Regions from separate parts of the Streptomyces sp. NPDC057253 genome, predicted to be linked through region 2. Evidence: riboswitches for the same ligand, from Rfam matches in the RefSeq annotation. Region 2 holds a riboswitch; each other region holds the start of a gene.
What was found. A riboswitch is a leader RNA that binds a small molecule or an ion and turns the genes downstream of it on or off. The one in region 2 is predicted to bind S-adenosylmethionine.

Region 1: it holds a riboswitch for S-adenosylmethionine, as region 2 does, so the genes downstream of both, ACFULQ_RS42290 (aminotransferase class V-fold PLP-dependent enzyme) here and ACFULQ_RS17875 (transporter substrate-binding domain-containing protein) in region 2, are expected to answer to the same signal.
Region 3: it holds a riboswitch for S-adenosylmethionine, as region 2 does, so the genes downstream of both, thrC (threonine synthase) here and ACFULQ_RS17875 (transporter substrate-binding domain-containing protein) in region 2, are expected to answer to the same signal.

Annotation. Positions count from the first base shown of each region.
Region 1 is NZ_JBHUXV010000141.1:8,465-18,554, forward strand. Features, by position in the region: gene ACFULQ_RS42255 (Ig-like domain-containing protein) at 1-1,160, shown strand, start outside; gene ACFULQ_RS42260 (hypothetical protein) at 1,238-1,639, opposite strand; gene ACFULQ_RS42265 (heme-copper oxidase subunit III) at 1,785-2,405, shown strand; gene ACFULQ_RS42270 (c-type cytochrome) at 2,466-3,275, shown strand; gene ACFULQ_RS42275 (Rieske 2Fe-2S domain-containing protein) at 3,272-4,327, shown strand; gene ACFULQ_RS42280 (cytochrome bc complex cytochrome b subunit) at 4,324-5,961, shown strand; gene trpD (anthranilate phosphoribosyltransferase) at 6,187-7,251, shown strand; SAM riboswitch class IV at 7,328-7,444, shown strand; gene ACFULQ_RS42290 (aminotransferase class V-fold PLP-dependent enzyme) at 7,565-8,926, shown strand; gene ACFULQ_RS42295 (PQQ-binding-like beta-propeller repeat protein) at 8,994-10,090, shown strand, end outside.
Region 2 is NZ_JBHUXV010000028.1:49,349-59,438, reverse strand. Features, by position in the region: gene ACFULQ_RS17885 (putative leader peptide) at 1-64, opposite strand, end outside; gene ACFULQ_RS17880 (GNAT family N-acetyltransferase) at 111-836, opposite strand; gene ACFULQ_RS17875 (transporter substrate-binding domain-containing protein) at 926-1,951, opposite strand; SAM riboswitch class IV at 2,381-2,488, opposite strand; gene ACFULQ_RS17870 (MDR family NADP-dependent oxidoreductase) at 2,721-3,761, shown strand; gene ACFULQ_RS17865 (MerR family transcriptional regulator) at 3,783-4,151, shown strand; gene ACFULQ_RS17860 (vanadium-dependent haloperoxidase) at 4,470-5,711, opposite strand; gene ACFULQ_RS17855 (MFS transporter) at 5,678-7,231, opposite strand; gene ACFULQ_RS17850 (TauD/TfdA dioxygenase family protein) at 7,354-8,175, opposite strand; gene ACFULQ_RS17845 (hypothetical protein) at 8,422-8,877, shown strand; gene ACFULQ_RS17840 (hypothetical protein) at 8,859-9,251, opposite strand; gene ACFULQ_RS17835 (hypothetical protein) at 9,284-9,868, opposite strand.
Region 3 is NZ_JBHUXV010000167.1:115-10,204, forward strand. Features, by position in the region: gene ACFULQ_RS44440 (NADH:flavin oxidoreductase) at 29-1,162, opposite strand; gene groL (chaperonin GroEL) at 1,540-3,162, opposite strand; gene ACFULQ_RS44450 (cold-shock protein) at 3,809-4,015, opposite strand; gene ACFULQ_RS44455 (MoaD/ThiS family protein) at 4,459-4,734, opposite strand; gene thrC (threonine synthase) at 4,849-6,129, opposite strand; SAM riboswitch class I at 6,147-6,302, opposite strand; gene ACFULQ_RS44465 (glucosyl-3-phosphoglycerate synthase) at 6,448-7,392, shown strand; gene ACFULQ_RS44470 (trehalose-6-phosphate synthase) at 7,501-8,895, shown strand; gene otsB (trehalose-phosphatase) at 8,892-9,713, shown strand.

The DNA of each region.
Region 1 (10,090 bases), on a different contig from region 2:
TGGCTGCCACGCCGTACGACGCGGCGGACCAGATCGCCTTCAACGCGCCCACCAGCGACGGCAAGAAGGCCGATCCGGACAAGCCCCTGGAGGTCACCGCCGACGACGACGGCCGTATCACCGACGTCACCGCCACGGACGCCACAGGCCGCTTCGTGGCGGGCGAACTCTCCGCCGACGGCTCCCGCTGGCACAGCACCTCCGCACTGGCCGCCAACGCCCACTACACGGTCCGGGTGAGCACCGAGGACGACGACGGGGCGCCGGGCCGCAAGGTCCTCTCCTTCGACACCAGCAAGCCGCTGGGCAAGAAGCGCCTGAACGTCACCTTCGGTCCCAAGTCGGGCACCTACGGTGTCGGCCAGCCCGTCACTGCCAAGCTGGACAAGCCCGTCAAGGACAAGGCGCAGCGGGCGGTCGTCGAGCGGGCCCTCAGGGTCGACGCCACGCCCGCCGTGCAGGGCGCCTGGTACTGGGTGGACGACAAGGAGCTCCACTACCGGCCCAGGGAGTACTGGCCCGCCCACGCCACCGTCCAGGTCCGCAGCGAGCTGGAGGGCGTCAAGGTCGGCGACCGGCTCTGGGGCGGCAAGACCAAGCCCGTCAGGCTGACCATCGGCGACCGCATCATCGCCGTGACGGACGCCTCCTCGCACGCGATGACCGTCTACAAGAACGACCAGGTCATCAAGGAACTCCCGGTCACCACCGGCAAGCCCGGCTTCGACACCCGCAACGGCGTCAAGGTCGTACTGGGCAAGGAGTACTTCGTACGTATGCGCGGCACCAGCATCGGCATCGCCGAGGGTTCCTCGGAGTCGTACGACCTGCCGGTCTACTACGCGACCCGCGTCACCTGGAGCGGCGAGTACGTGCACGCCGCCCCCTGGTCGGTCGGCTCACAGGGCTACGCCAACGTCAGCCACGGCTGCACCGGCATGAGCACCGCGAACGCCGAGTGGTTCTTCGAGACGGTCCACGAGGGCGACGTGGTCAAGGTCGTCAACTCCGACGGCAAGACCATGGAGTCCTTCGGCAACGGCTTCGGCGACTGGAACCTGGACTGGCAGAAGTGGCGCCAGGGCAGCGCGCTGGTGGCAGCACTCCCGGACGCCCCGAGCGCAGACCAGACGGCACGGCTGCGACCGACGTCAGTGTGACCCACCCAGGGGCGCGGGGAACTGCGCGACCAGCCACAACGGACCCGCAGCCGCCCGCGAACCGCAGAACCGTGCTCCTAGGCGCTCAGGGCCTTCCGAGACCGCAGCAAAGAAGCCAGCGCCGACGCGAACTCCACCGGATCCACCGGATGAGCCACCGCACCCTCGGCCCGGCTCCACGTGGCCAGCCACGCATCCTGCGGCCGCCCGATCAGCAACAGCACCGGCGGACAGTCGAACACCTCGTCCTTGATCTGCCGGCACAGCCCCATCCCGCCCATGGGCACGGCCTCGCCGTCGAGGACGCAGACGTCGATCCCGCCCTTGTCCAGCTCCTTCAGCACCGCCGCAGGGGTCGCGCACTCCACGAACTCCACCACCGGAACATCGGGAGCGGGACGCCGCCCCGTCGCCAGCCGAACTTGCTCGCGGGTGTTGGAATCGTCGCTGTAGACCAGCACCGTGGCGGTCGGCTGCATTGTTCCTCCGTGACGTCAGCGTCGTAAGGACAGGCCCGTTGGCCCGGATGCTACTCCCTTGAACACCACGTCAACACCGGTACGGACCAGCAAGACACTCCGAACGGCACCCCCCGGAGTGAGGGCGGGATAAGCGACCGACATAATGTCGGTCGTGGCGACAGCAACGACAGTAGACACCGGGCACGCGCACCCGTCGGTCAACCGACCGAACCTCACCAGCGTCGGAACCATCATCTGGCTGAGTTCCGAGCTGATGTTCTTCGCGGCCCTCTTCGCGATGTACTTCACCCTGCGATCGGTGACGGGACCCGATCACTGGAAGGAAATGGCGCACAGCCTGAACTTCCCGTTCTCGGCGACGAACACCACGATCCTGGTGCTCTCCTCGCTCACCTGCCAGCTCGGCGTCTTCGCCGCCGAGCGCGGTGACGTGAAGAAGCTCCGGGGCTGGTTCATCGTCACGTTCATCATGGGCGCGATCTTCATCGGCGGTCAGATCTACGAGTACACGGAGCTGGTGAAGAAGGACGGGCTGTCCCTGTCCTCCGACCCGTACGGCTCGGTGTTCTACCTGACCACCGGCTTCCACGGTATGCACGTGACGGGCGGCCTGATCGCGTTCCTGTTCGTTCTCGGGCGTACCTACGCGGCCAAGAGGTTCACCCACGAGCAGGCGACCGCCGCGATCGTCGTGTCCTACTACTGGCACTTCGTCGACGTCGTCTGGATCGGCCTCTTCGCCACGATCTACATGATCAAGTAGCCGGGCCCGCTCCCGACATCGCAAGCATCGACGCAGAAGATCCTGACACCGGGGTAATCCGTGAAAAAGCTCTCCGCACGACGACGCCACCCGCTGGCGGCGCTCGTCGTCCTACTCCTCGCGCTGGCATGCACCGGGGGGCTGTACGCCGTGTTCGCGCCCGCGAGCAAGGCGCAGGCAGATGAAACCGCCCAGTCCCTGGCCATCGACGAGGGCAAGAAGCTCTTCGCCGTAGGCTGCGCCAGCTGCCACGGCACCGGCGGTCAGGGATCCTCCGACGGACCGAGCCTGGTGGGCGTGGGCGCCGCGGCCGTCGACTTCCAGGTCGGCACCGGCCGTATGCCGGCCCAGCAGCCGGGCGCGCAGGTTCCGCGCAAGAAGGTCATCTACACGCAGGCCGAGATCGACCAGCTGGCCGCGTACATCTCCTCGCTGGGCGCGGGTCCGACCATCCCGACCGAGGCGCAGTACGGCCCCGACGGTGCCGACATCGCCAAGGGCGGTGAGCTGTTCCGCGACAACTGCACGCAGTGCCACAACTTCACCGGCAAGGGTGGCGCGCTGACGCACGGCAAGTTCGCGCCCAGCCTCGAGGGTGTCGACCCGAAGCACATCTACGAGGCCATGCAGACCGGCCCGCAGAACATGCCGTCGTTCCCCGACACCACGCTGTCGGAGCAGAACAAGAAGGACATCATCGCGTACCTGAACGCGGTCAACGGCGACGACACCGTGAGCCCCGGCGGCCTTGAGCTGGGCGGTCTCGGCCCGGTCTCCGAGGGCCTGTTCGCCTGGATCTTCGGCCTCGGCGCGCTGATCGCGGTCGCCGTCTGGGTCGCCGCTCGGACCGCAAAGGCCAAGAAGTCATGAGTAGCCAAGACATTCCAGAAGAGAACCTGCCCGCAGAGCAGGACGCGCACGGCGCGGTAGGCGTCGCGGACGAGCAGAACCCGTTCGCCGACCCCGGTCTGCCGCCCCACGAGCACCGGGTGCAGGACATCGACGAGCGGGCCGCCAAGCGGTCCGAGCGCACGGTGGCCATGCTGTTCACGGTCTCGATGCTGTCGACGATCGGGTTCATCGCCTCGTACGTGGGCATCCCCCACGACAAGTCGATCTTCGTCTTCCCGATCGGGCACATCAACGCGCTGAACTTCGCGCTGGGCCTGACCCTCGGTCTCGCCCTCTTCGCGATCGGCGCGGGTGCGGTCCACTGGGCCCGCACCCTGATGTCCGACGAGGAGATCGCCGACGAGCGTCACCCGATCGAGGCGCCCCCCGAGGTCAAGGCCAAGGTCATGGCCGACTTCAAGCAGGGCGCCAAGGAGTCGGCGCTCGGCCGCCGCAAGCTGATCCGCAACACGATGTTCGGCGCGCTGGCCCTGTTCCCGCTCTCCGGTGTCATGCTGCTGCGCGACCTCGGTCCGCTGCCCGGCACCAAGCTCCGCCACACCATGTGGTCCAAGGGCAAGCTGCTGGTCAACATGAACACCGACCAGCCGCTGCGTCCCTCGGACGTCGCGGTCGGCTCCCTCACCTTCGCCAAGCCCGAGGGCTTGGAGGAGCACTCCGAGGAGTTCCAGACCGAGATCGCCAAGGCCGCCCTGATGATCGTCCGGCTCCAGCCCGACAACATCAAGGACAAGCGCGAGCTCGAGTGGTCGCACGAGGGAATCGTCGCGTACTCGAAGATCTGCACCCACGTCGGTTGCCCGATCTCCCTGTACGAGCAGCAGACGCACCACGTGCTCTGCCCCTGCCACCAGTCCACCTTCGACCTCTCCGACGGTGCCCGGGTGATCTTCGGCCCCGCCGGTCACGCCCTGCCGCAGCTGCGCATCGGCGTGAACGACGAGGGCTACCTTGAAGCGCTCGGCGACTTCGAGGAGCCCGTCGGTCCTGCATTCTGGGAGCGCGGATGAGCACTACAGAGTCCACCGAAGCCCGCTCTCGCGGGAAGGCACCGGCCGGCGAGCGTGTCGCCGACTGGGCCGACGGCCGGCTGGGGATCTACTCCCTGGCCAAGGCCAACATGCGCAAGATCTTCCCCGACCACTGGTCGTTCATGTTGGGTGAGGTCTGCCTCTACAGCTTCATCATCATCATCCTCACGGGTGTGTACCTGACGCTGTTCTTCCACCCGTCGATGAACGAGGTGGAGTACCACGGCAGCTACGTCCCGCTGCAGGGACAGCTGATGTCCGAGGCGTTCAACTCGACCATGCACATCTCCTTCGATGTGCGCGGTGGTCTGCTGATCCGGCAGATCCACCACTGGGCGGCGCTGATCTTCCTCGCCGGCATGTTCGTGCACATGATGCGGGTGTTCTTCACGGGCGCGTTCCGCAAGCCGCGTGAGGTCAACTGGCTGTTCGGCTTCCTGCTGTTCGTCCTCGGCATGTTCACCGGCTTCACCGGTTACTCGCTCCCGGACGACCTGCTCTCCGGCACCGGTGTCCGCTTCATGGAGGGCGCGGTCCTGTCCGTGCCGATCGTCGGCACGTACCTGTCGTTCTTCCTGTTCGGCGGGGAGTTCCCGGGCGGCGACTTCGTGGCCCGCTTCTACTCGATCCACGTCCTGCTGCTGCCGGGCATCATGCTCGGTCTGGTCGTCGGCCACCTGATCCTGGTCTTCTACCACAAGCACACGCAGTTCGCGGGCCCCGGCAAGACGAACAACAACGTGGTCGGCATGCCGCTGCTGCCGGTCTACATGGCCAAGGCCGGAGGCTTCTTCTTCCTGGTCTTCGGTGTCATCGCGGCCATCGCGGCGATCGCCTCGATCAACCCGATCTGGTCGATGGGCCCCTACCGTCCGGACCAGGTGTCCACGGGCGCCCAGCCGGACTGGTACATGGGCTTCTCCGAGGGCCTGATCCGTGTCATGCCGGGCTGGGAGATCAACTTCTGGGGTCACACGCTCGTCCTGGGTGTGTTCATCCCGCTGATGATCTTCCCGCTGGTCCTGGTCGCGATCGCGGTCTACCCGTTCATCGAGTCCTGGGTCACCGGCGACAAGCGCGAGCACCACATCCTGGACCGCCCGCGCAACGCCCCGACGCGTACGGCCTTCGGTGTCGCCTGGATCACCTGGTACTTCGTGCTGCTGGTCGGTGGTGGAAACGACCTCTGGGCCACCCACTTCCACCTGTCGATCAACGCCATCACCTGGTTCGTGCGGGTCGCGTTCTTCGTCGCCCCGGTCCTCGCGTTCATCGTCACCAAGCGGATCTGCCTCGGCCTCCAGCGCCGTGACAAGGACAAGGTGCTGCACGGGCGCGAGTCCGGCATCATCAAGCGCCTGCCGCACGGTGAGTTCATCGAGGTGCACGAGCCGCTCAGCCAGGAGCAGCTGCACACGCTCACGGCACACGAGCAGTACAAGCCGGCCGCGATCGGCGCCACGGTCGACGAGAACGGCGTCGAGCGCAAGGTCAAGGGCACCGAGAAGCTGCGCGCCAAGCTGAGCGAGGCGTACTACGGCGAGGAGTCCCAGATCGCCAAGCCGACCGTCGAGGAGTACAAGGAGATCACCAGCGGCCACGGCCACCACTGATCCCTGCTTGTCGCTGCGCTCGCCACAGCGCGGTTGAAAGGACCCCGTCCGAATCCCGGACGGGGTCCTTTGCCGTGCGGGTGCGGCTTCGGTGGGGGCGGGCGCTTTTTGCGCAGTTCCCCGCGCCCCTGAGATGGCCCGTCCGAACACCGGACGGGGGCCTGCGACGTGCTGTGGGCTGGATAGGGTGGCAGCAGACTTCTCTACGACATCTGGAGCGGCCCCATGAGCGCTGTGACCCCCGCTGGAGGCGACATCGCGGCGGGCCGTTCCTGGCCCGAGGTGTTGAACGCCCTGCTGTACGGGCGGGACCAGAGCGCCGACGCCACGGCGTGGGCGATGGACCGGATCATGCAGGGCGAGGCGACCGACGCGCAGATCGCCGGGTTCGTGGTCGCGCTCCGGGCCAAGGGCGAGACGGTCGAGGAGATCAACGGGCTGGTGCGGACGATGTACGCGCACGCCAATGTGATCGAGGTCCCCGGGCGGACGGTCGACATCGTCGGCACCGGCGGCGACGGCGCCAAGACCGTCAACATCTCCACCATGTCGGCGATCGTCGTGGCCGGAGCCGGCGCCACGGTCGTCAAGCACGGCAACCGGGCCGCCTCCTCCGCGTCCGGCGCCTCGGATGTCCTGGAGAAGCTCGGCGTCAATCTGGAGCTGACGCCGAAGCGGGTGGCCGAGGTCGCCGAGGAGGCCGGGATCACCTTCTGCTTCGCGATCAAGTTCCATCCCGCGCTGCGTCACGCGGGCGCCGCACGCGGCCAGTTGGGCATCCGCACGGTCTTCAACATCCTCGGCCCGCTGACCAACCCCGCCCGGGTGCGCGCCCAGGCCGTCGGGGTCGCGGACCCGCGCATGGCCCCGGTCGTCGCGGGCGTCTTCGCCGAGCGCGGCAACTCCTCGCTGGTCTTCCGCGGTGACGACGGCCTCGACGAGCTGACGACCACCTCGACCTCCCACGTCTGGGTCGTCCGGGACGGCAAGGTCACCGAGGAGAGCTTCGACCCCCGTGACGTCGGCATCGAGCTGGTCCCGGTCGAGGCCCTGCGCGGTGGTGACCCGGCGTACAACGCGGAGGTCGCCAGGAAGCTCCTGGACGGCGGGACGGGCCCGGTCCGGGACGCCGTACTCCTGAACTCGGCGGCCGCGCTGGTGGCCCTGGACCCGGGCACCGGGACGCTGGCCGAGCAGCTGCGGGCCGGGATGGACAAGGCCGCGGAGTCGATCGACTCCGGGTCGGCCAAGCGGACGCTGGAGCGCTGGGTGGCCGCGAGCAACGCGTAGCGGCCGGCGGGGTGTCGTCCCGCGATCCGGACACGGGTTGCGGGACGACGATCACATCGCGTAGGTTTTTTGACCAGGTCATGAGTGACAGTCATGAGGCCCCGGCCGACTGTCCGGCAACCCTCCGTCCGTGGCGGGGTGCCCCGGGTGAAGACCAGGCCGTAGGCAGCGAGGTCTGCGGCAAGCGCGGATCCCTCACGAACCAGGGATCCTGGTCGTTCGAGGAGTCTTCCGTGAGCAAGCGAATGCGCTAGGGCGCCGAGCCCCGCCTCCGCACACCCCTCTCACCCTTCACTTTTCACGGGAGTCCCCCATGTCTGTCTCCACCGCTGCCTCCGTCCAGTCGCTTTGTGCCCAGCTGCCCGTTCTGGGCCGGGATGTCACCGTCCCGCTCGTCACGGGTGGCGAAGTCACCTACGCGGCGCTCGACTACGCGGCCAGCGCCCCCGCCCTCCAGCGCGTCTGGGACGACGTGGCGGCCTACGCGCCCTACTACGGCAGCGTGCACCGCGGGGCCGGCTACCTCTCCCAGCTGTCGACCGACCTCTTCGAGAACGCCCGCAGGACCGTCACCGAGTTCCTCGACTGCCGTGCGGACGACCAGCTGATCTTCACCCGGTCGACCACCGACTCGCTCAACCTCCTCGCCGCCGCCCTCCCCGCCGACTGCCAGGTCTTCGTCTTCGAGACCGAGCACCACGCGAGCCTGCTGCCCTGGAAGGACGCCCGGGTCAGCTACCTCGACGCCCCGCGCACCCCGCTCCAGGCCGTCGAGACCCTGGAGAAGGCCCTCGCCGCCCGGGACCCCTACGGCCCGGCCCTGGTCTGCGTCACCGGTGCCTCCAACGTCACCGGTGAGCTGTGGCCGGTCCGCGAGCTGGCCGCCGCCGCCCACGCCCATGGCGCCCGGATCGTCCTCGACGCCGCCCAGCTCGCCCCGCACCACCCGGTGAGCGTCCGCGACCTCGACGTCGACTGGGTCGCCTTCTCCGGCCACAAGCTGTACGCCCCCTTCGGCTCCGGAGTCCTCGCCGGCCGCGCCGACTGGCTCAGGGCGGCCGACCCCTACCTCGCGGGTGGTGGCGCCAGCCGCAAGGTCACCCGGCGCGAGGACGGGGGAGTGGACGTGGAGTGGCACGACAGCGCCGCCCGCCACGAGGCCGGCTCCCCGAACGTCATCGGCGCCTACTCCATCGCGTCGGCCTGCAAGGCCCTCACCGAGGCCGGCTTCGACACCCTGGTCGCCCGTGAGCAGCACCTGATCGAGAAGGTCCGCGAGGGCCTCGCCGAGGTCCCCGAGGTCCGTGTCCTCTCCCTGTTCGGCGACGACGCCCCCCGCGTCGGCGTGATCTCCTTCGTCGTCGAGGGCTGGAACAGCTCCCACTTCGCCGCCGCCCTGTCCGCCGAGTACGGCATCGGCGTCCGCGACGGCCTCTTCTGCGCCCACCCCCTCGTCCGCACCCTCCTCGGCAGCGACCCGCAGACCCAGGGCGAGTGCGGGGCCCCCGAGGCGGCGCCCGGTGAGAAGTCGCTGAACGCGATCCGGGTGAGCTTCGGCGCGGGCACGCCGGACGAGCACGTGGAGCGGTTCGTGAAGGCCGTGAAGGAACTGGTCGCGGACGGTGCGAAGTGGTCGTACCGCACGGAGGACGGCCGCTGCGTCCCGGCCGTCTGACGTACCGGCGTCCACCCCGCGTATACGCTCGACCCCGGCAGCCGTACGGAGGCAGGGGGAGCACGGGGTGCAGGAGCTGCGCGAGACGGACCCGCGGACCATCGGGCCGTACGAGGTCCTGGGCAGACTCGGGTCCGGCGGGATGGGCGAGGTGTATCTCGCCGAGGCGCGCGGCGGGCCCCGGCTGGCCGTGAAGGTCGTCCGCGCCGAGCACGCCGAGGACCGCACCTTCCGCGCCCGTTTCCGCCACGAGGTGCGGGCCGCGCAGACCGTCGGCGGAGCCGGCACCTACACCGCGCGGGTCGTGGACGCGGACACCGGGGCCGCCCGGCCGTGGATGGCCAGCGAGTTCGTGGCGGGCCCCAACCTGCGGGACGCGGTGCTCGACCAGGGGCCGCTGGGCGCGGACGCGGTACGGCTGCTGGCGGGCGCGCTCGCCGAGGCGCTCGCCGCGATCCACGCCAAGGGCCTGGTGCACCGGGACCTCAAGCCCTCCAACATCCTGCTCGCGCCGGACGGGCCCCGGGTCATCGACTTCGGGATCGTCCGGGCGCTGGAAGGCACCGCGCTGACCCGGACCGGGGTGGTCGTCGGGTCGGTCGGCTACCTCTCGCCCGAGCAGATCCGCAACGGCGCCCAGGTGGTCCCGGCCAGCGACGTCTTCTCCCTGGGCGCGGTGCTCGCGTACGCCTCGGGCGGCAAGGAACCCTTCGGCGAGGGGCAGGACTCGGTCGTCCTGCTGCGGATCCTGACCGGGGACGTCGACCTGTCCGCCGTACCGGAGGAACAGCTGCCGCTGGTGGAGGCCTGTCTGCGGGACGATCCCGCGGCGCGGCCGACGCCCGCCGAGCTGGTCGCGGCCGTGGGGCACACCGCCGGCTCGCTGCGGGAGGGCCTGCGGGAGGGGTGGTTCTCCAGGGGGACGCCGACCGTGGCCCTCGGCGGTGGCGAGCGCTGGGTGCCGGAGGACGGGGCGCGGGAGCGGCTCAGCGGGGTGGAGTACGTGGCGCCCACGACGGTCACCGACGTGCCCGTGGCCACCTCCGCCGCCGCGCCGGAGCCCTCGCGGCGTCGGATCCTGGCGGCCTGGGCCGGTGGCGCGGGGGCGGTGGGCGCCGGGGGCCTGGGCTGGTGGCTGCTGCGGAGTGGCTCGGACTCCTCCGC
Region 2 (10,090 bases):
ACACGCGCTGGAGATCGATGTGCGGCCGGGAGTAGAGGTGGGCGGAGCGCAGTACACGTGTCACTCGACCCACCCCCAAGTCATCGCCTTCGACAAGGACAACGGCACGGCTATGCCGTTTCTTCCAGGACGGCGGCTTCGGTCCGCCGTACAAGGGAGAAGGTCGTACGGCGGCGCAGGGTGAAGCCGATCGACTCGTAGAGCCGGATGGCGTTGGTGTTGTCCGCCGCCGCGTGCAGGAACGGCGTGTCACCGCGCTCCCGGATCCCGGCGGCGACCGCGCGGACCAGCCGGGTGGCCAGACCCCGGCCGCGATACGCCGGGTCGGTGCAGACCGCGCTGATCTCGGTCCAGCCGGGCGGGCGCAGCCGCTCACCGGCGAGGGCGATCAGGCGTCCCCGGTCCCGGATGCCCAGATAGGTACCGAGGTCTATCGTCCGCTCGAGGAAGGGGCCGGGCTTGGTGCGGGCGATCAGGTCCAGGATCTCGGGCACGTCGTCGGGTCCGAGCCGTACCGCCTCGGGGGCGGGTTCGGCCCGCAGCGCGGTGTCCACGAGTTGGACGCCCTCTCCCTCGCCGACGATCTCCCACCCGTCCGGAGCCTCGGTGACTCCCCCCACCGCGGCGGTGCCGTTGGGGCCGACGAGAGCGGCGAGGTCGGCCCAGGCGCGCGGGTCGTCCCCGTCGGAGACGGCGTGGAAGGGAGCCACGTCCTGCTGATAGCGGGCGGCGTGGCCGACGCGTTCGGCGAAGTGGGCGTGCGGGCCGGTGAGCGCGGCCCAGGCGGGGTTGTCCAGGATGTGCGCGGAGTTGGTGTCGAGGGTGGTGACGGACATGGCGTTGCGGTCTCCGGGGTGCGGCTCGGTGGGTCCGGCCGGCGGGGACTCCGTCGCGGGGCGGCGGCGGAGTCCCCGGTGCGCGGTGGTCAGGAGTTGTCGAGCGGCAGCCCGGGCGGGTTGACCTCGGACTTGGCGACGGCCTCGTTGTTGAGGTTGTACGCCTTGAGCCACTCGGCGTACTGGCCGTTCTTGATCAGGTAGTTGATCGCGTCGGCCAGCGGCTTGGCGAGGCCGCTGTCCTTCTTCGCCGTGGCCGCGATCAGGCCCTGCAGGCTCGCGCCCGCGCCCGAGTAAGTGCCCGCGGTGCGGGTGGCGTTGGGCGTGTTGGCCACCTGACGGTTGTGGTAGGCGAAGCCGGGGTTGGGGCCGAAGGAGGCGTCGATCTTGCCGCTGTTGAGGGCGAGATAGGTGCTCGGGCTGTCCTGGAAGTACTTGACGGTGAGCTTCTTGCCCTCCTTGGCCAGCTTGTGCTTCCACTCCAGGAGGATCTTCTCCTGGTTGGTGCCGGAGCCCACGGCGATCGTCTTGCCGGCGAGGTTCTCGTAGTTGCCGTCGAAGTTCCAGGTGCTCTTCTTCGGCACGATGAAGGCGAGGTTGTCCTGCCGGTAGGAGGCGAACTCGTACTTCTTCTTGCGCTCCTCGGTGTCGGTGACGTTGGAGAAGGCCACTTCGACCTTGCCGCTGTCGATGCCGACGAAGAGGTTCTCCCACGTGGAGTTCTTCACCTCGGGCTTGAGCCCGAACACCGCGGCGACCAGGCGGCCGAGGTCGGGCTCGGAGCCGGTCAGGGTCTTCTGGTCGTCGCCGACGTACGCCAGCGGCGGGAACCCGGCGGGCAGGGCACCGATGCCGATCTCCAGCTTGCCGCTCTTCTTGAGGGCGGCGGGCAGTTCGGCGCTGATGGACTTGACCTCGGAGACCTTGACGGTGGTCTCCTTGGCGGCGCCGTTGGAGACCCGGCCGATGACGACCTCACCGGATCTGGCGCTGTCGGTGGTGGTGGCCGCGTCGCTGTTGCCACCGCAGGCGGCGAGCCCGGTGGCCAAGGAGGCGACGGCGGTCGCCGCGGTGATGCCGCGTATCAGGCTGCGTCGGGTGAACTGGGTGGGCATGGCCGTTCCTTGTCGCTGAAGGTGATGAGGGTGGCGTGGGGGGAGGTCTGTTGGTTGCGGCCGGTCGGAGGACCTGGGCGACCAGGGCCGGCACGACCGCGGTGACGAAACGGCGGACGGGTAACTCGTGTATTTGCCAAGGGGTTTGACAGGCCGTCAGTGGCCGACGCCTCGGCGAGTCACCGGGGGCGGGGAGGGCGACGGCACACCGCGGCGGTGTCCGTCAGAAAGTGGGGGAGATGCGGGGAGGTGTCAGCCCCGACAGCGGGCGCGGCCCGGCTCGGTACACAGTGCGCTGCTCACGCGGAGCAGATCGACGGCGCGATCGGCGACGAGCAGGTTGGCGTACGGTGCGCAGCCCTGCGAGCGGCACGTCGCCGTCCTGGGTGCTGCGTACATGGCGTCACCGTCACCGTTCCTGCCCTGAGGGCCTCGCGCTTACCGACACTTCATCGGTCGGGTCGTCACCTGGGGCACCCCACCGCGGCGGAGGGTTGCCGGTCAGCAAGCCAGGGCTTGTCGCTGACGCTCTTGACCGTTCTGAACGGTAATTAAGACAACAGTCCGAACTCTTGTCAACGCCGGTCCAGCAGGTGGAACGGTCGGCGGCCCGGTTCGACGCGGACGCTCGACGCCGGCAAGGGGCCGGCGTGGACGCTGCGAGCATCCCGGCTTGACCTTGACGTGCGCGTCAGGGGCTAACGTCTGCGCGCCCGCACCGGCGGGTCGCCCGCTCGGCCCGCCTCGCTTCTCCCGACCAGGAGCCCCCATGGCCACTCCCCTGCCGTCCGCCACCCGCGAGATCCGGCTCGTCACCGCTCCTGAGGGGCTGCCCGGCCCCGAGCACTTCGCCGTCGTCGCCCAGTCGCTGCCCATGCCCGGGCCCGGACAGGTCCTCGTCCGCAACCGGTACTTCCTCGTGTTTCCCGGGCTGCGCACCCTGATCGGAGGCGCACCCGAGGGAGTACCCCTGCCGCCGATCCACGCCGGTGGCGTGCTCTTCGGCCCCGCTGTGGGCGAGGTCGTCGGCGTGGGCCCGGGCAGCCCACTGCGGCCGGGGGACGCCGTCACCCACCTGCTCGGGTGGCGCGAGCACGCGCTGGTGGCCGCGGCCGACTGCACCCCGGTCGACGCCGCACTGCCGGATCCGGTCGCCCACCTGTCGTCGGGGTCGGCCGCCTACGGCGCGCTCACCAGGCTCACCGACGTCCGTCCCGGCGACACGGTCCTCGTCACGGGGGCGGCGGGCGCGGTGGGGACTCTGGCCGGTCCGATCGCCAGGCTGCTGGGGGCCCGCAAGGTCATCGGCAGTACCCGGTCCCCGGCCAAGGCCGAGCGGCTGCGCACCGAACTGGGCTACGACGCGGTGGTGGTGTCCGGCGGGCAATTCCCCACGTTCGCCGAGCAATTGGGCACCGCGGCGCCCGAAGGCATCGACGTCCTGGTGGACACCGTGGGCGGCGAGCAGCTGACGGCGGCGCTCACGGTGGCGCGTCGAGGCGCCCGCTTCGCGCTCGTGGGCGCGCTGTCCGGCCAGCTGTCACCGCACCAGGACGGTGACAGCGCTCCGGCGGAGATCGACACCTTCCGCGTCATCAACCAGGGGATCACGCTGAGCGGTTACAGCGGCGTCGACCATCCCGAGGTGACGCAGGAGTGGGTCAAACGGTTCGGCGGCTGGCTGCGCTCCGGTGAGATCTCCTTTCCGCACGTGCGGATCCCGGGCATCGAACAGGCCCCGCGGGCGTTGCAGGAACTGTTCGAGGGACGGCACTTCGGCACCGTGGTCGTGGAGTTGCCGGCCCGGTGACCCACACGAAGCGAGGTCGGGATGCGCATCGGAGACGCGGCGGCAGCGGCCGGGACCACCCCACGGGCCCTGAGGTTCTACGAGGAGCGCGGTCTGCTGCCGCCACCGCGGCGTACGGCGACCGGCCAACGCCGGTACGGGCCGGACGAGGTCGCCCGCGTCCGCGTCATCCGCGAGCTCCTCGGCCTCGGCCTCACCGTCGAGGACCTGCACGGCATCGCCGACCGGATCCACCTCCTGGCCGGGAACCCACAACTGCGTTGCGCGGACGCCGACTCGACCGCCCCCGGTGCCCGCGTGATCACACACCGGCTCGCCGCCATGGACACAGAAATCGACCGCCTGACCCGTCTGCGCACCCTCTTGGCTCAGCGGACGGGCCGGAACTGATCCTCCGCACGGGGCAGGCGCAGGCGGCGAGGGCGCGCCGGCTCACGCTGCGGGTGCCTCGCCGCTCGCCGCCGTTACCGTCGAACCGGAGCGGCGACGCGTCTCCGACCCCACCGCCCTGGGTAGGCGGGGCACACATCGGGGTGACGTCCGGGGCAGCAGTGCCGGTGGGGCCAGGAGGGCCGGTTTCCGACGGCCCTGATCACCTGACGCCGCGCCTCGCGCATGTCCTCGGCCTCGCGCGACCCCCTGCCGCACGGATCCCCCGCCGGCCACCGGCTCACGTCCGGACGGGCTCCGTCTCCGATGCCCGGAGGGTCACCGCGGCGCAAGGAGTCCGTGCGAGTTCTTCAGGACGTACCGTGCCACCTTCGTGCCGAGCGTGATCCCCGCCTCGTCGGCCGACCTCGTGTGGATGCCGGAGTAGACCCGGGCGTCGATGTTCTCGTCGGAGAGTTGCTTCCAGGTGGTGTACGTCCGGGTCACGCCCGGAGCTGTGGGGCTGGTCAGGGTGAAGGGGGCTGTGCGCGGGCCGGTGAGCGCCGACAGGACGGTCTGCGCGGCGCCCGCGTAGGTGTTGTGGCCGCTCGGGTAGTCCGGATGCGCCGGGGTGGTGTGCAGCGGCGTCCAGCCGGGATCGGGGTCGATGGTGCCGGTGCGGATCGCGGTCACGGGACGCCAGCGTTCGTACGCGTACTTGGTGTCGGAGGTCGCGATCTGCGTGTCCACCAGCGCCACATGGAACAGCGCGACCAGCCGTGCCTGCCCGGCGACACCCTGATGCGAGCGGGCGAACGCCACCCGCAGCGGCTCGGTGTAGAGGGTGAGGGAGGAGCCGAGCCAGAAGGTGGCGGTCTCGGTCTGGCGGGCGCTGCGCACCGCGCTGTCGACGGCACCGTAGGCCCGCACCTCCGCGAGGTCGGTGGCGTAGCGCTCGGAATCCAGGGCGGGCGGCGGGCCGAGCCGGAACTGGCTCTGTGTCCTCAGCAGGAACGGCTCGGCCAGACGGTTGCCGTACTGGGCCGCCGGCGCGTGGTCGGGTGGCGTCGGCTGCCACACACCCGGCGCCGCGGGCTTGACGGGATACGGCGCGTTGACGGAGGCGGGGTCGAGACCGTCACCCTGTCTCGACGCGAGGACGAGGTCCGCCTGCCGCTCGCCCGCCGCGATGCCCCGCTCCTCGGCCGGACCGTCGGGAATCGCGTCGCGGGTCTCCTTGGACGTCGCGTCGAGCTGTTCCGTGCGACTCGGGGCCAGCGCCACCAACGCACGATGTACGGCCCCGGCGAGCGCCGCCTCCTGATACACGCCGCGGTCGACACCGGCGGGGACGCTCCGGGTGGCCCGGGCGGCTGCGAGCCAACTGATGGCCCAGGTACGGCTGTTGGTGATCTGGGTCGATGCCCCGGCCTTCGCGATGGTCTCGGCTGTCGCGTCGTACCAGGTGAGAGCCGTGGACGTACGGCCGGCCGCCGAGGCCTGCGGAACCGCGAGGGACGCGGTCAGCAGTGCCGTCGCGCCCAGCACTACGAGGGCGGGCCGGGTTCTGGTCGAACGCATGAGTTCTCCTTGGGATTCGATGGGAACAGGGTGCTGATGCGAGGCTCCGCGGCACGGGTGGTCAGGTCGTCCTCCTGGAGCGCGGGGAGCGAGCCGGCGCGGTGCACCGACAGGCGGGACCGCGTGCCGGTGCGGCGCAGCAGGGACAGCAGCAGGGCCACGGCGAGCAGGCCTGCGCAGACGCAGGAGGCCAGTGCGTATCCGGTCCGGTGATGGCCGGCTCCGGGCGGGCCGGAAGCGGCGTGGAGGTACACCGCGGGGACGGCGCTGAGGCAGACGGCCGCCGCGATGCGCTGGGCCATCTGAAGGATCGCGCCGCCCACTCCCGCCGCCTCTGCCGGAGCATGCTGAAGTACCTGGGTCTGGTTGGGTGAGACGGTGAGCCCCCCGGCGACACCGGACACCAACTGGGTCGCCGCCAGAGCGACGGGCAGCGCCGCGGTCGGCACGGACAGCGCGACCGCCGCCCCCGCCAGGGCGGCACCGATGCCCAGGCTCAGGCCCACGGTCACCGTGCGCGCTCCGATCCGCCGCACGAGCCGCCAGGCGAGGGCCGAGGAGGCGCCCATCCCGACCGCACCGGGCAGGGTGACCGCCGCCGTGAGCAGTGCGGACAGGCCGAGCCCGTCCTGCAGGAAGACGGTGAGCACGAGGAAGGCGGCCAGTGAGGAGCCGAACTGGGCCATGGCGACGGCCGTGCCCAGCATGTACGGCTTCGACGAGGTCAGCGCGGGGTGCACCAGCGGCTGGCGTCCCCGTCGCACCCGCAGTCGCTGGTCAACGACGAACACGGCTGCCGCCGCACCCACCGCGGTGCCCCACAGGAGCGCCTCTCCCCCGCTGCCCGGGGTCCGGATGAAGGGCACCATCAGCGTCAGCGTGCAGCCGCAGAGCAGAGCGAGGCCGAGAACGTCCAGCCGGGAGTCGCGGGCGGTGCGCCGCGGTGGGGGCAGCCAGCGGGCCGCGAGGGCCAGGGTGAGCACCGCGCACGGAGCGCTCAGCAACAGAGAACCGCGCCAGCCCGCCTCGGGTCCGAGCCCGGCGACGAGCGCACCACCGAGAGGCGGTCCGAGGGCCGTGGCCACGCCGCCGGTGACCGCGTACAGGCCCAGCGCTCGGCCGCGGGCCACACCCTGGGAGACGTCCTGAATGGTGCCGATCACCTGCGAGTTGACGATCCCGGCCGCGGCTCCCTGCACCAGCCGGGCAGCGATCAGGGTTCCGGGCCCTCCTCCGGTCGCGGCCGTGACCCCGGCCAGGAGGAAGACCGTCATCCCGGCCAGGAACAGCCGCTTGCGTCCGTGCAGGTCTCCGAGACTGCCACCGGGGACGAGGGCGAGGCCGAAGGCGAGCGAGTACCCGGCCACGATCCACTGGACGTCGGCCCCGGTGGCCCCGATCGACTGCCGCATGCTCGGCACCGCGATGTTCAGAACGGCCTGGTCCAGCAGGGTCGTGGCGCCCGCCGCCATGCACACCAGCAACACCCGCCGTGCGGCGAGGTCTTCTCCCGGCAGCATCTACACCCGCCGGGACAGCCGCGGCAGGCCCTTGTGTCCGTGGGCGGGGCGAGCGTGGAGACACTCCTTGAGGTGATCCGCGGTCTGCTCGGGTCTGCCGGTGACGGGGGTCGGCGGTTCCATCACCGCGAGACCGCGGGCTGCCGTACCGGCTCCACCCCGATGACCTTGCGGTAGACGCGGGCGCCGTCCCCGTAGTCGTCCACGGCGTAGTGCCAGGTCGCCCGGTTGTCCCAGAGCACGAAGTCACCGGCGTTCCAGCCGAAGCGGATCGTGTAGTCGGGTGAGGACGCGTGGCTGAGGAGGTAGTCGAGCAGCACCTTCCCTTCCTGCGCCGTGACCCCGGTGAGGCCGCGCGGCGAGGTGCTGATGAACAGTCCCTTCCGGCCCGTCTCGGGGTGCTCCAGCACGACAGGATGCTCGATGGTCTCCGCGACCGCGACGCGCTTGCTGCCCTGCGCGTAGTTCCCCGCGTTGGCGTCGTAGACCGCGCCGACCGATGCGAGCAGTTCCTTGAAGGGCTCGGACAGGTCGTCGTACGCCGCCTGGAGATCGGCCCACAGGGTATGGCCGCCCAGCTCGGGCACGACCTCGTAGGTGAGCGACTCGATCGCGAAGACCGGCTGCCGCCACAGTCCGCCGATGTGCCAGGTGCTGGCCTTGCCGGTCTGCTGGACGTTGTACGGGTACACCAGGGGATGGGCGGGGTCCTTCACCGCGGTGGGGTGGTCGAAGGGCTCCGCGAAGATGCGTACGGCCTCGACGTGCTGCTGCGGGGTGAGGTGCTGGCCGCGGAACACCAGCACCTTGTGTTCCCGGAACGCCCGACGCAGTTGCTCGGCGGTTTCGTCGTCGACGCCGGCCGTCAGGTCGATGCCGGTCACCTCCGCGCCGAATCGCGGACCGGCCCGGCGGATCTGAGGGCTTGCGGCAGTGGTGGTCATGGGTTTTCCCTCTCAGTGCTGCCCTACGGGAATGAGGTGCGCGTGGTCGTCTCCGTGGAGCGGGTGGAGACGAGGTCACAGGCATCGACACGCGGAGGCGTCGACGCGCGCCAGATCCACGTACAACCTGCGGTACAGCACTGGGGCGTTCACCCCACCATGTCTAGCAGGCAGTTGAGGGATGGATCGTTGCAGCTGCATGAAATGACGGGCGGGCGGTCGAGGCACCCCTGCCATCATGCTCGAATGGCCCACGACATAGTGTTCTTCCTCGCCCCTGACGACAAGACGGCCGCCTCGACGCGCCTACGGGGACCTGGCGAGCGCTTTGAGTCGGTGACCTGCCGTTCCCTTGAGCCGGACACCGCCATCGCCGAGTGGGACATGTACTTCGAGGCACCTTCGGCCGAGGCCCCGCCGCTTGAGCAGCTCTATGCGTGGCGGCCGTGGCCGGAGTGGGTCACGGCCCCCTTGAACGACGGCGTCGAGGTACTCGCCCTGCCGAAACGGCTGACCCAAGCGCTCGCCACAGCAACCTCCGCCGAACTCGAAGAGCTGGCAGGCCGCTGGATCGCGCGGCTTCGCTCCGAGGACGGCGACGACATGACCGACGATGACCTCCCAGCCGTTGTGCAGGGCGTCGCCCGCCTCGCCGTGTCCGCGACGCGTACGGGTGGCGGCCTCTACTGCTGGAGCTTCTGAGCGTCCCCGCGCACTTTCTTGACGCCGCTGCACGCCAACAGCTCAGTCCCGGTGGCGTCGAAGTACAGAGTGAAGAACCACCTGCGGTCCGCTGCGACAATGTTGCCGGTACGCAGTCGCTCGTCGCGGGGCCGAGCGCGCAGGATCTCAACGGACTCGTCGAGGCCGAGGGTCGTCAGGCCGATCTTCAACGACCGCTTCAGCCTGGTCGCAGCGATGCCGAGGACCATCCACTTCGGCGGCTGGCCGTCGTAGAGCATCACCTCGCCACCGGCCGCGATGGCGTCGCGTGCTGCCTTGCAGGCACTGGTCTGGTCCTTGAGCATCGCGGTGATGTCGGGTTGACCTGGGTTCTCGTCTTCGGCGGCGGCCATGCGGCGACTGTAGGGATTTGACGCGGGCGCTGCTACGGAATTCCACGTGGTCTGCGCGAGGCTGTCGTGGCCTTCATGCGGCATCGCTCCAGTCCTGCACTCACCTCTTCGTGATCGGGGCGGTCCTGCTCGGCCAGGAGTTCGCCGGCCGCGGTCATGGCGGCCCAGAACTCAGGTGGTGAGCCGCGCCCGTCCCGGAACCGGGTTTTGGCGAAGTAGAGGAAGAGCTTCGTCAGCTCCCCGGTGCGGAACCACGTGAGCGGGCCGGCTGGACAGCCTCCGCGGGCGCCGGCGGCGGTTGCCAGGAGGTCGCGGATGCGCTCCTCGTGTTCCTCGAGCACCCGGTCCACGATGAAGACGCGCCCGAACCTGAACACGAAGGCGACGTACTCCTCCTCACCCGCCGCGAAGTCCGAGAAGAGTGGCTCGACCTCGCGGAGCCGGGCCTCGGCGTCGGTCCGGGGCACACCCAGGGCCACGCACACGGCCAGCACACAGACACCCCAGTCGCCGGTCCTCGCGGCCAGCTCGGCGAAGACCTCCTCGTCGCTCCGCCCTGCGGCGAGCATCTCCCGCGCCTCCAGAACCAGCGCGCCCTCGTCCTCCCGGTGACTCACGGCGCGAGGCTACCGTGACGTGCGATGACCGAACCGGGCGCGGTCCGCTCGCATCGGGTTCCCTTGACACTCACAAGGGCGCTCGACGTACGGTGATCCGGCGAAACTCTGACGGGTGGAGGCCCTCATGCACGTACCGGACGCGGCACCGCAGGGTGTCCGTACGGGTGCGCGCCTCATCACCCGGCGGCATGTCGACTACTGCCGTACCTCCTCCGCGGT
Region 3 (10,090 bases), on a different contig from region 2:
CCCACCGACCCGAGGCGAACCAGAACCGTCAGCTCAGCGACTTCAGCGCCACCGCGTCATACGGCTGAAGCTCCTCGAACCGCCCCGCAAGCACCTTCGCAGCCCACTGCGGATCCTGAAGCAGCGCCCGCCCCACGGCCACCATGTCGTACTCCTCGCGCTCCAGCGCGTCGAGCAGGTCGTCGATCCCCTTGACCGGCGACCCCTCACCCATGAACCCACGGATGAAGTCGCCGTCGAGCCCGACCGACCCGACCGTGATCGTCGTCCTGCCGGTCAGCTTCTTCGTCCAGCCGGCCAGATTGAGGTCGGACCCGTCGAACTCCGGCAGCCAGTAACGGCGCGTGGAGGCGTGGAACGCGTCCACACCCGCGGCGGCCAGCGGCGCGAGGATCGCCTCCAGCTCCTCCGGCGTCTCCGCGAGCCGCGCCTTGTACGCCTCCTGCTTCCACTGCGAGTACCGGAAGATGATCGGGAACTCGGGCGACACCGTCTCCCGTACGGCCGCCACGATCTCCGCCGCGAACTTCGTACGGGCGACCGCGTCACCGCCGTAGGAGTCGCCGCGCCGGTTCGTGCCCGCCCACAGGAACTGGTCGAGGAGGTAGCCGTGGGCGCCGTGCAGCTCCACGCCGTCGAAGCCGATGCGCTCCGCGGCGGCCGCGGCCTGGGCGAACGCGCCGATGACGTCGTCCAGGTCGAGCTGGGTCATCGCCTTGCCGGTGGGCTCGTCGGCGCCGATGCGCAGGCCGGAGGGGCCGACCGCGGGGGCGTCGGCGTAGGGCGCCTCGCCCTGGTTGCGGACCATGCCGATGTGCCACAGCTGCGGCACGATGGTGCCGCCCGCCGCGTGCACCTGCTCGGCGACCTTCGCCCAGCCGGCCAGCTGCTCCTCGCCGTGGAACCGCGGGACGCGGTCACTGTTCCCGGCCGACTCGTGGCCCACGTAGGTGCCCTCGGTGACGATGAGACCGACTCCGGCGGCCGCGCGGCGGGAGTAGTACGACGCCACGTCCTCGCCGGGGACGCCGCCCGGGGAGAACATGCGGGTCATGGGCGCCATGGCGATGCGGTTCGGGACGGTCAGGCCGTTGATGTGGACCGGGCGGGAGAGGATCTCGGCGGCGCGGGAGGCGGCCGGGGTGGTGGCGGGGGCGGTCACGCGGGCACTCCTGAGGGGCGGGCGACAGGCGGGATACCCGTCGGTATGTGCAAGCTACATAAGCGCCAACCGTCTCACCCACCCCGCACATCCCGAACGGCCTGTGATCCCGGCCACCGACATGACAGAAGCCCGCCCCACCGGAGTGGGACGGGCTTCTCGCGGAGCGCTGGGCAGGCCTTGCACCTGCATCTCCCCACAGGAAGCGGGGCGTCTTTCCTTGGACTACCAACGCGTAGTCGACCGACGGGAGTTCACGTCGGGCGGCTCGTGATCAAGCATACCGCAGTCACGGGGTGCCCAAGACCAAGGGGCGGCACCCCCTGCTGAGCAGGAAGTGCCGCCCCCGGCAAGGACGTTGATCAGTCGGGGACCGATCAGAAGTCCATGTCACCGCCCGGCATACCGCCACCGGCGGGCGCGGCGGCCTTCTCCGGCTTGTCGGCGATGACGGCCTCGGTGGTGAGGAAGAGCGCGGCGATGGAGGCGGCGTTCTGCAGAGCGGAGCGCGTGACCTTCGCCGGGTCGATGATGCCTTCCTTGACCAGGTCGACGTACTCACCGGTCGCGGCGTTCAGGCCGTGACCCGGGGTGAGGTTGCGGACCTTCTCCACCACGACGCCGCCCTCGAGGCCGGCGTTGACGGCGATCTGCTTCAGCGGGGCCTCCAGGGCGAGCTTGACGGCGGCAGCGCCGGTCGCCTCGTCACCCTCCAGCTCCAGCTTCTCGAAGACACCGGAGGCCTGGAGCAGGGCCACGCCACCACCGGCGACGATGCCCTCCTCGACGGCCGCCTTGGCGTTGCGCACGGCGTCCTCGATGCGGTGCTTGCGCTCCTTGAGCTCGACCTCGGTCGCGGCACCGGCCTTGATGACGGCGACGCCACCGGCGAGCTTGGCCAGGCGCTCCTGGAGCTTCTCGCGGTCGTAGTCCGAGTCGCTGTTCTCGATCTCGGCGCGGATCTGGTTCACGCGGCCCTGCACCTGGTCCGAGGAACCGGCACCGTCCACGATGGTGGTCTCGTCCTTGGTGACGACGACCTTGCGGGCGCGGCCCAGGAGGTCCAGGGTCGCGTTCTCCAGCTTGAGGCCGACCTCCTCGGAGATGACCTCGCCGCCCGTGAGGATGGCGATGTCGCCGAGCATGGCCTTGCGGCGGTCACCGAAGCCCGGGGCCTTGACGGCGACGGACTTGAAGGTGCCGCGGATCTTGTTGACGACCAGGGTCGACAGGGCCTCGCCCTCGACGTCCTCGGCGATGATCAGCAGCGGCTTGCCCGACTGCATGACCTTCTCCAGGAGCGGGAGCAGGTCCTTGACGGAGCCGATCTTGGAGTTGGCGATCAGGATGTACGGGTCGTCGAGCGACGCCTCCATCCGCTCCATGTCGGTGGCGAAGTACGCCGAGATGTAGCCCTTGTCGAAGCGCATACCCTCGGTGAGCTCCAGCTCCAGACCGAAGGTCTGGGACTCCTCGACGGTGATGACGCCTTCCTTGCCGACCTTGTCCATGGCCTCGGCGATGAGCTCGCCGATCTGGGTGTCGGCGGCGGAGATGGAGGCCGTGGAGGCGATCTGCTCCTTGGTCTCGACATCCTTGGCCTGCTCAAGGAGAGCGGCGGAGACGGCCTCGACGGCCTTCTCGATACCGCGCTTGAGGGCCATCGGGTTGGCGCCGGCGGCTACGTTGCGCAGGCCTTCCTTGACGAGGGCCTGGGCGAGCACGGTCGCGGTGGTCGTACCGTCACCGGCGACGTCGTCCGTCTTCTTGGCGACTTCCTTGACCAGCTCGGCGCCGATCTTCTCGTACGGGTCCTCGAGCTCGATCTCCTTGGCGATGGAGACACCATCGTTGGTGATCGTGGGGGCGCCCCACTTCTTCTCGAGGACGACGTTGCGGCCCTTGGGGCCGAGCGTCACCTTGACGGCGTCCGCGAGCTGGTTCATGCCGCGCTCGAGGCCGCGCCGCGCCTCCTCGTCGAACGCGATGATCTTGGCCATGTGAAGTGGTCCCTCCAGGACTGGGGGTGATTCCTTCGGACCGCGCCCGCGCCCGCGACGGACGGCTCGCCGGCCTGTGGATCCTTGCCCCACTAGGCCTGCGGGCCTCACCGACCCGGTCCATCTTTGTCACTCTCACCTTCAGAGTGCTAACGCCAATGATTAGCACTCGGCCTGGTCGAGTGCAAGCGCCTCCCGAAGACCGGGCCGGGTTCGCTCACGCGGGCGCGGACCGGCGAGGGCCGCCCCGCGCAGCTCCCGGCACCCGGATCGCGCACCCCGGAGGCGACGGTTTCGGCGGTCGGGCGGCTACCGGCCGGTGGGGGCCGAGCGCGCAGTTCCCCGCGCCCCTGGGGAGGTTGCAGCGGCCCGGCACCAAGGGCGCGCAGAGGCGCGAGGAACTGCGCAAACCGCCCCACCGGCCCCGCAGACGAACACGAACCCCCGCACACACCCAGGGGCGCGGGGAACTGCGCAAAACGCCCGCCCCCACCGGCCCCGCAGACGAACACGAACCCGCACCGACCCCGCCCAACCGCCGGAGGCACAGGCACATACCGAAGGGCCCGTACCCATGACTCCCCATGGGGTACGAGCCCTTCAGTGAAGAAAAGAAGAACGACGCTGTTGTTACCCGGCGCGTGCTTCAGCCAGTCGCGAGACGGACCATGTCCGCCTGCGGCCCCTTCTGACCCTGCGAGATCTCGAACTCGACCCGCTGGCCCTCTTCAAGGGTGCGGTAACCGTCCATCTGGATCGCGCTGTAGTGGACGAATACATCCGCACCACCGTCGACCGCGATGAAGCCGTACCCCTTCTCCGCGTTGAACCACTTGACGGTGCCCTGAGCCATGCCTAACTCCCCTATTACTGGCCCTTGCACGGACCCGCACTTCGCGGATCCGGGTCAGACCTCACCCCCCACATGGTTGGGGGCGTGCGCCGGAACGCGTCGACCGCGGCTGAATGTATCTGTCCAACTGCCGTCTGCAACAGGTCAATCGGACGAGAATTCTGGACGGAAGGGGTCCGGAATGTAGTGAGAATTCGCCTGAATTCGGGGCAAGTCGGGCCCCATAAAGCACGCATAAGGCACATAAGACGCGCACACTTTGGCTACTTCTCATCGCACGTGGAGCGAGAACTCATATGCATGCGGCAAGGAGAAAGCCGCTGCTTCCCCAACTGTACCGCGCTCAACCATAGAGAATTGCCCCCTCCGCTTCTCTCACGGAGGGGGCAATCGGATGAACACTCGGTCATCACTATTACCGAAGGTAATGACCAGTCATACGGTCACCCGCCGGCGACCGCCGGGATGATCGAGACCCCGGCCCCGTCCGGCGTCGCCGTCTCCAGCCCCTGCTCGAAGCGCACGTCGTCGTCATTCACGTACACATTGACGAACCGCCGCAGCTTGCCCTGGTCGTCGAGAACCCGGGCGGCGATACCGGTGTGGTTCTTCTCCAGATCGGCGATGACCTCGGCCAGGGTCCCACCCTCGGCGGTCACCTCGGCCTGCCCGCCGGTGTAGGTGCGCAGGATGGTAGGGATACGGACGGAAACACTCATGTTCAGGACCTCCGGTCAGGTAGTCGCCCTGGGGGCGCGGGGCTGTATCGATATGCGGCTCCGCCGCGTGGGCGCGACCAGCCCCCACGGACCCGCCGCCGCACAGCGACCTGCTTATGCGAGACCAGCCTCGCGGAACGAATCAAGGTTGGGACGGATCGTGGCGGTAAGACCCGTACCCGCCACCGCGTCCAGCGTCTTCAGACCATCCCCGGTGTTCAGCACAACGGTCGTCAGCGAGGGATCCAGCAGACCGCTCTCGATCAGCTTCTTCGCCACCCCCACGGTCACCCCACCGGCGGTCTCCGCAAAGATCCCCTCCGTACGCGCAAGCAGCTTGATCGCCTCGACGACCTGCTCGTCGTTCACATCCTCCACCGCACCCCCCGTACGCCGGGCGATGTCCAGCACATACGGCCCGTCGGCCGGGTTCCCGATCGCCAGCGACTTGGCGATGGTGTTCGGCTTCTGCGGCCGTACGACGTCATGGCCCGCCTTGTACGCCACCGACACCGGCGAGCAGCCCTCCGCCTGCGCCCCGAAGATCTTGTACGGCTTGTCCTCGACGAGCCCGAGCTTGATCAGCTCCTGGAGCCCCTTGTCGATCTTCGTGAGCTGGGAGCCGGAGGCGATCGGCACGACCAGCTGGTCCGGGAGCTTCCAGCCCAGCTGCTCGCAGATCTCGTACGCCAGCGTCTTGGAGCCCTCGGCGTAGTACGGCCGCAGGTTGACGTTGACGAAGCCCCAGCCCTCGCCGGCCGGGTCGCCGATCAGCTCGGAGCAGAAGCGGTTCACGTCGTCGTAGTTGCCCTCGATGCCGACGAGCTCGCCGCCGTAGATCGCGGCCATGACGACCTTGCCCTGCTCCAGGTCGTGCGGGATGAACACGCACGAGCGGAAGCCGGCCCGGGCGGCGGCGGCACCGACCGCACCCGCGAGGTTGCCGGTCGAGGAACAGGAGAGAGTGGTGAAGCCGAACGCGCGCGCCGCCTCCAGGGCCTGCGCGACGACGCGGTCCTTGAAGGAGTGCGTCGGGTTGCCGGAGTCGTCCTTGATGTACAGGCCGCCGGTGACGCCGAGCTCGCGGGCGAGGTTGTCGGCCTTGACGAGCTGGGTCCAGCCGGGGTTGATGTTGGGCTTGTCCGCCACGTCCGCCGGCACGGGCAGCAGCGGGGCGTAGCGCCAGATGTTCGCGGGTCCCGCCTCGATCTGCTTGCGGAGCTCCTCGGTGTCGTAGGCCGAGAAGTCGTACGCGATCTCGAGCGGGCCGAAACACTCCTCGCAGGCGAAGACCGGGCCCAGCGGGACGCGGTGGCCGCACTCGCGGCAGCTCAGTGCCGCGGCGGGACCCAGGTCGACGGAGTTCGTGGTGCTTGCAACAGTCTGCGCAGCCATGGAGGCGAGGCCCTTTCTCCTCATCTTCCTCACGACGCGTTTCGCCGTGAGACGGATTTGGCACCTTCCCTAGCCGGGAGCCTCGCGAAATGATCAACGGTGATCTACGAGAACCGACTGGAGGGTTGCCGGGGCTTCATCGGGCCGTATCCCTCTGCCCCTCTGGATGAGCGGTATGAAGTTGTGTCGGCGGGCCTGCCAGGACATGCGATGGTCACCCGCGTTGTTCAAGACTGTAACCGACAACCAGGACAGTTGAGATAGGCCGTCCGAACCGCGAGACGGATCACACGGATCACACACGAAGGAGCCGCCTACGTGCTGGAAGAAGTCGAGCGCTGGCTGAGCACCCGCTCCTGGTCGGTGACCGATCGCCCGCTCCACCAGATCATGGCCGCCAAGCAGCGCACCGGGCAGACGGTCAGTGTCGTGCTGCCCGCGCTCAACGAGGAGGAGACGGTCGGTGACATCGTCTCCGTGATACGTCACGACCTCGTGAAGCAGGTGCCGCTGGTCGACGAGATCGTCGTCGTCGACTCGGGGTCCACGGACCGCACCTCCGAGGTCGCCGCCGCGGCCGGCGCCGTCGTGGTGCACCGCGACGAGATACTGCCCCGGCTGCCCGCCCTCCCCGGCAAGGGCGAGGTGCTGTGGCGCTCCCTGCTGGCCACCCGCGGGGACATCGTCTGTTTCATCGACGCCGACCTGAAGGAGTTCTCCTCGGACTTCGTCTCCGGCATCGTCGGCCCGCTGCTCACCGACCCCGAGGTCGACCTGGTCAAGGGCATGTACGACCGTCCCCTGGGCGGCGCCGCGGGTCAGGGCGGCCGGGTCACCGAGCTCATGGCGCGCCCGCTGCTGAACATGCACTGGCCGCAGCTGGCCGGTTTCGTCCAGCCGCTGGGCGGCGAGTACGCGGCCCGCCGCAGCCTCCTCGAACAGCTCCCCTTCCCGGTCGGGTACGGCGTCGAGCTGGGCATGCTGGTCGACGCGCTGCACCTGGTGGGCCTGGACGCCCTCGCCCAGGTCGACGTCGGCGTCCGCAAGCACCGTCACCAGGACGGCCAGGCACTGGGCCGGATGTCGGCGGCGATCTACCGCACGGCCCAGCTCAGGCTGGCCCGCGGCCACATGATCCGCCCGTCCCTGACCCAGTTCGAACGCGGCGAGGACGGCTTCGAGCCCCGCACGTACTCGGTGGACACGGAGGAACGCCCACCGATGACGGAAATCCCGGAGTACATGAAACGAAGGGCTGCGTAGACCTACCAGGGGCGCGGGGAACTGCGCGCCCAGCCCCCACCGACCCGCAGCCGACCACGCACCCACGGGAACGTTTGAGCGGTTGCACCCCGGGCTAGATGTCGAGTCATGGCTCCCTCGCACAACGCCAACGTACTGGTCGCATCCAACAGAGGCCCCGTCTCGTACGAGGTCCAGGAGAACGGCGAGCTCAACGCCAAGCGCGGCGGCGGCGGCCTGGTCTCCGGCCTGTCCGCGATCGGCCCCGACGCCGGCGCCCTGTGGGTCTGCTCGGCCCTGTCCGACGGCGACCGCGAAGCAGTCGCCCAGGGCGTCGGCGAGGACGGCGTGCGGATGCTCGCGATCCCGGCCGACGTGCACGCGGACGCGTACAACGGCATCGCCAACTCGGTCCTCTGGTTCGTCCACCACCTGCTCTACCAGACCCCGCTGGAGCCGGTCTTCGACGCGGAGTTCCGGCGCCGGTGGGCGTCGTACGAGACGTACAACCGCGCCTTCGCCGAGGCGCTGGCGCAGGAGGCGGCCGAGGGGGCGGCGGTCCTGGTGCAGGACTACCACCTGTGCCTGGTGCCGGGGATGCTCCGCGAGCTCCGCCCGGACCTGCGGATCAGCCACTTCTCGCACACGCCGTGGGCGCCGGTGGACTACTTCCGGATGCTCCCGGACGACATCGCGGCGCAGCTGCTGCGGGGCATGCTCGGCGCCGACCGGCTCGGTTTCCTCACCCGCCGGTGGGCGGACGCCTTCACGGCCTGCGCCACGGAGTTCGCGGGCGGGCTCGGGGACACGCAGGTCGGCGTGCACGGGCTGGGCGCCGACGCGGACTTCCTGCGCGAGCGTTCGCACGCGGCCGACGTCGAGGAACGGATCGTCGGTCTGCGCGAGGAGATCGGGGCCGGCCGGAAGACGATCGTGCGGGTGGACCGGACCGAGCTGTCGAAGAACATCGTGCGCGGGCTGCTGGCGTACCGGCGGCTGCTGGAGTCGCGGCCCGAGTGGCGGGAGCGGGTCGTGCACGTGGCGTTCGCGTATCCGTCCCGGCAGGATCTCGCGGTGTACCGGGACTACACGGCCGAGGTGCAGCGGGTGGCGGAGGAGATCAACTCCTCGTACGGCACGCCCGGCTGGACCCCGGTCGTGCTGCACGTCAAGGACGACTTCGCGCGCTCGCTCGCCGCGTACCGGCTGGCCGACGTGGCCCTGGTCAACCCGATCCGGGACGGCATGAACCTGGTCGCGAAGGAGGTGCCGGTGGTCTCCGACGAGGGGTGCGCGCTGGTGCTGTCGCGGGAGGCCGGGGCGTACGAGGAGCTGGGCGACGACGCGATCACGGTCAACCCCTACGACGTGGAGCAGACGGCGGCGGCCCTGCACGAGGCCCTGACCCTGCCGGCCCACGACCGCGCCGAACGCGCGAAGCGGCTGGCCGCGGCGGCCACGGCCCTCCCTCCGGCCCAGTGGTTCCTGGACCAGTTGAACGCGCTGAAGGCGCTGGACGCATGAGCCTGCCGACGCCCAGCACGCCCGCCGGCCGCGACGGTCTCCGGGCGCTCCTGTCGCACCCGCGGGGCGCGGTGATCGGGCTGGACTTCGACGGGACGCTCGCGCCGATCGTGGCGGACCCGGAGCGGGCGCGGGCGCATCCCGAGGCGGTGTCGGTGCTGGCCGCGCTGGCCCCGAAGGTGGCGTCCGTGGCGGTGATCACGGGCCGCCCGGCCGAGGTCGCGGTGCGCCACGGCGGCTTCGCGGGCGTCGCCGGTCTGGAGCATCTGACCGTCCTCGGCCACTACGGCGCGGAGCGCTGGGACGCGGCCACGGGTGAGATCACGGCACCGGAACCGCACCCGGGTGTGGCGGCGGTCCGCGCCGAGCTGCCGGCCCTCCTCGACGGCACCGGCGCCTGGATCGAGGAGAAGGGCGGCCGGGCGGTGGCCGTCCACACCCGCCGGGCCCCGGACCCGCAGGTCGCTTTCGACGCCCTCCGCACCCCCCTCACCGACCTGGCGCTCCGGCACGGCCTGATCGTCGAACCCGGCCGGCTGGTCCTGGAACTGCGTCCCCCGGGCATGGACAAGGGCGTGGCCCTGCTGGCCCACGTCCGCGAGCTGTCCGCCACCTCCGTCCTCTACGGCGGCGACGACCTCGGCGACCTCCCGGCCTTCTCCACGGTCGAGGACCTGCGCACCACCGGCACCCCCGGCCTCCTGGTGTGCAGCGGCAGCGACGAGGTCACAGAACTCCGCAAACGAGCCGACCTGGTGGTCGACGGCCCCGAAGGCGTGGTGAACCTCCTCCGCACGCTGGCGACCCGACTCGCCTGACCCGAGCGCGCGCCGAACCACCCACCCTCCACCACCGCGAGCCTCCCGGCCTCCCGGCCCACGACCGACCGTCACCGGACCGGCTCGGCCGACGGCAGGCTGCGGTCCGTCGGCCCAGCGGATGGGAACGCCTGGTCGGTCCGGCGCCTCCGGCCGACAGGCTGCGGGCCGCCCGGCCCAGCCGATGGGAACGCCTGGTCGGTCCGGCGCCTCCGGCCGACAGGCTGCGGGCCGCCCGGCCCAGCCGATGGGAGCGCCTGCTCGGGCCCGGCTCGCCGGCAGCGTCCCAACGCCCGATCGCCCACCGCACCAGCTCACCCCGGGCACGGGCTCGCCCAGGACACCGGTCCGCAGCCCTCGCCCAGGCCCACCGGCAC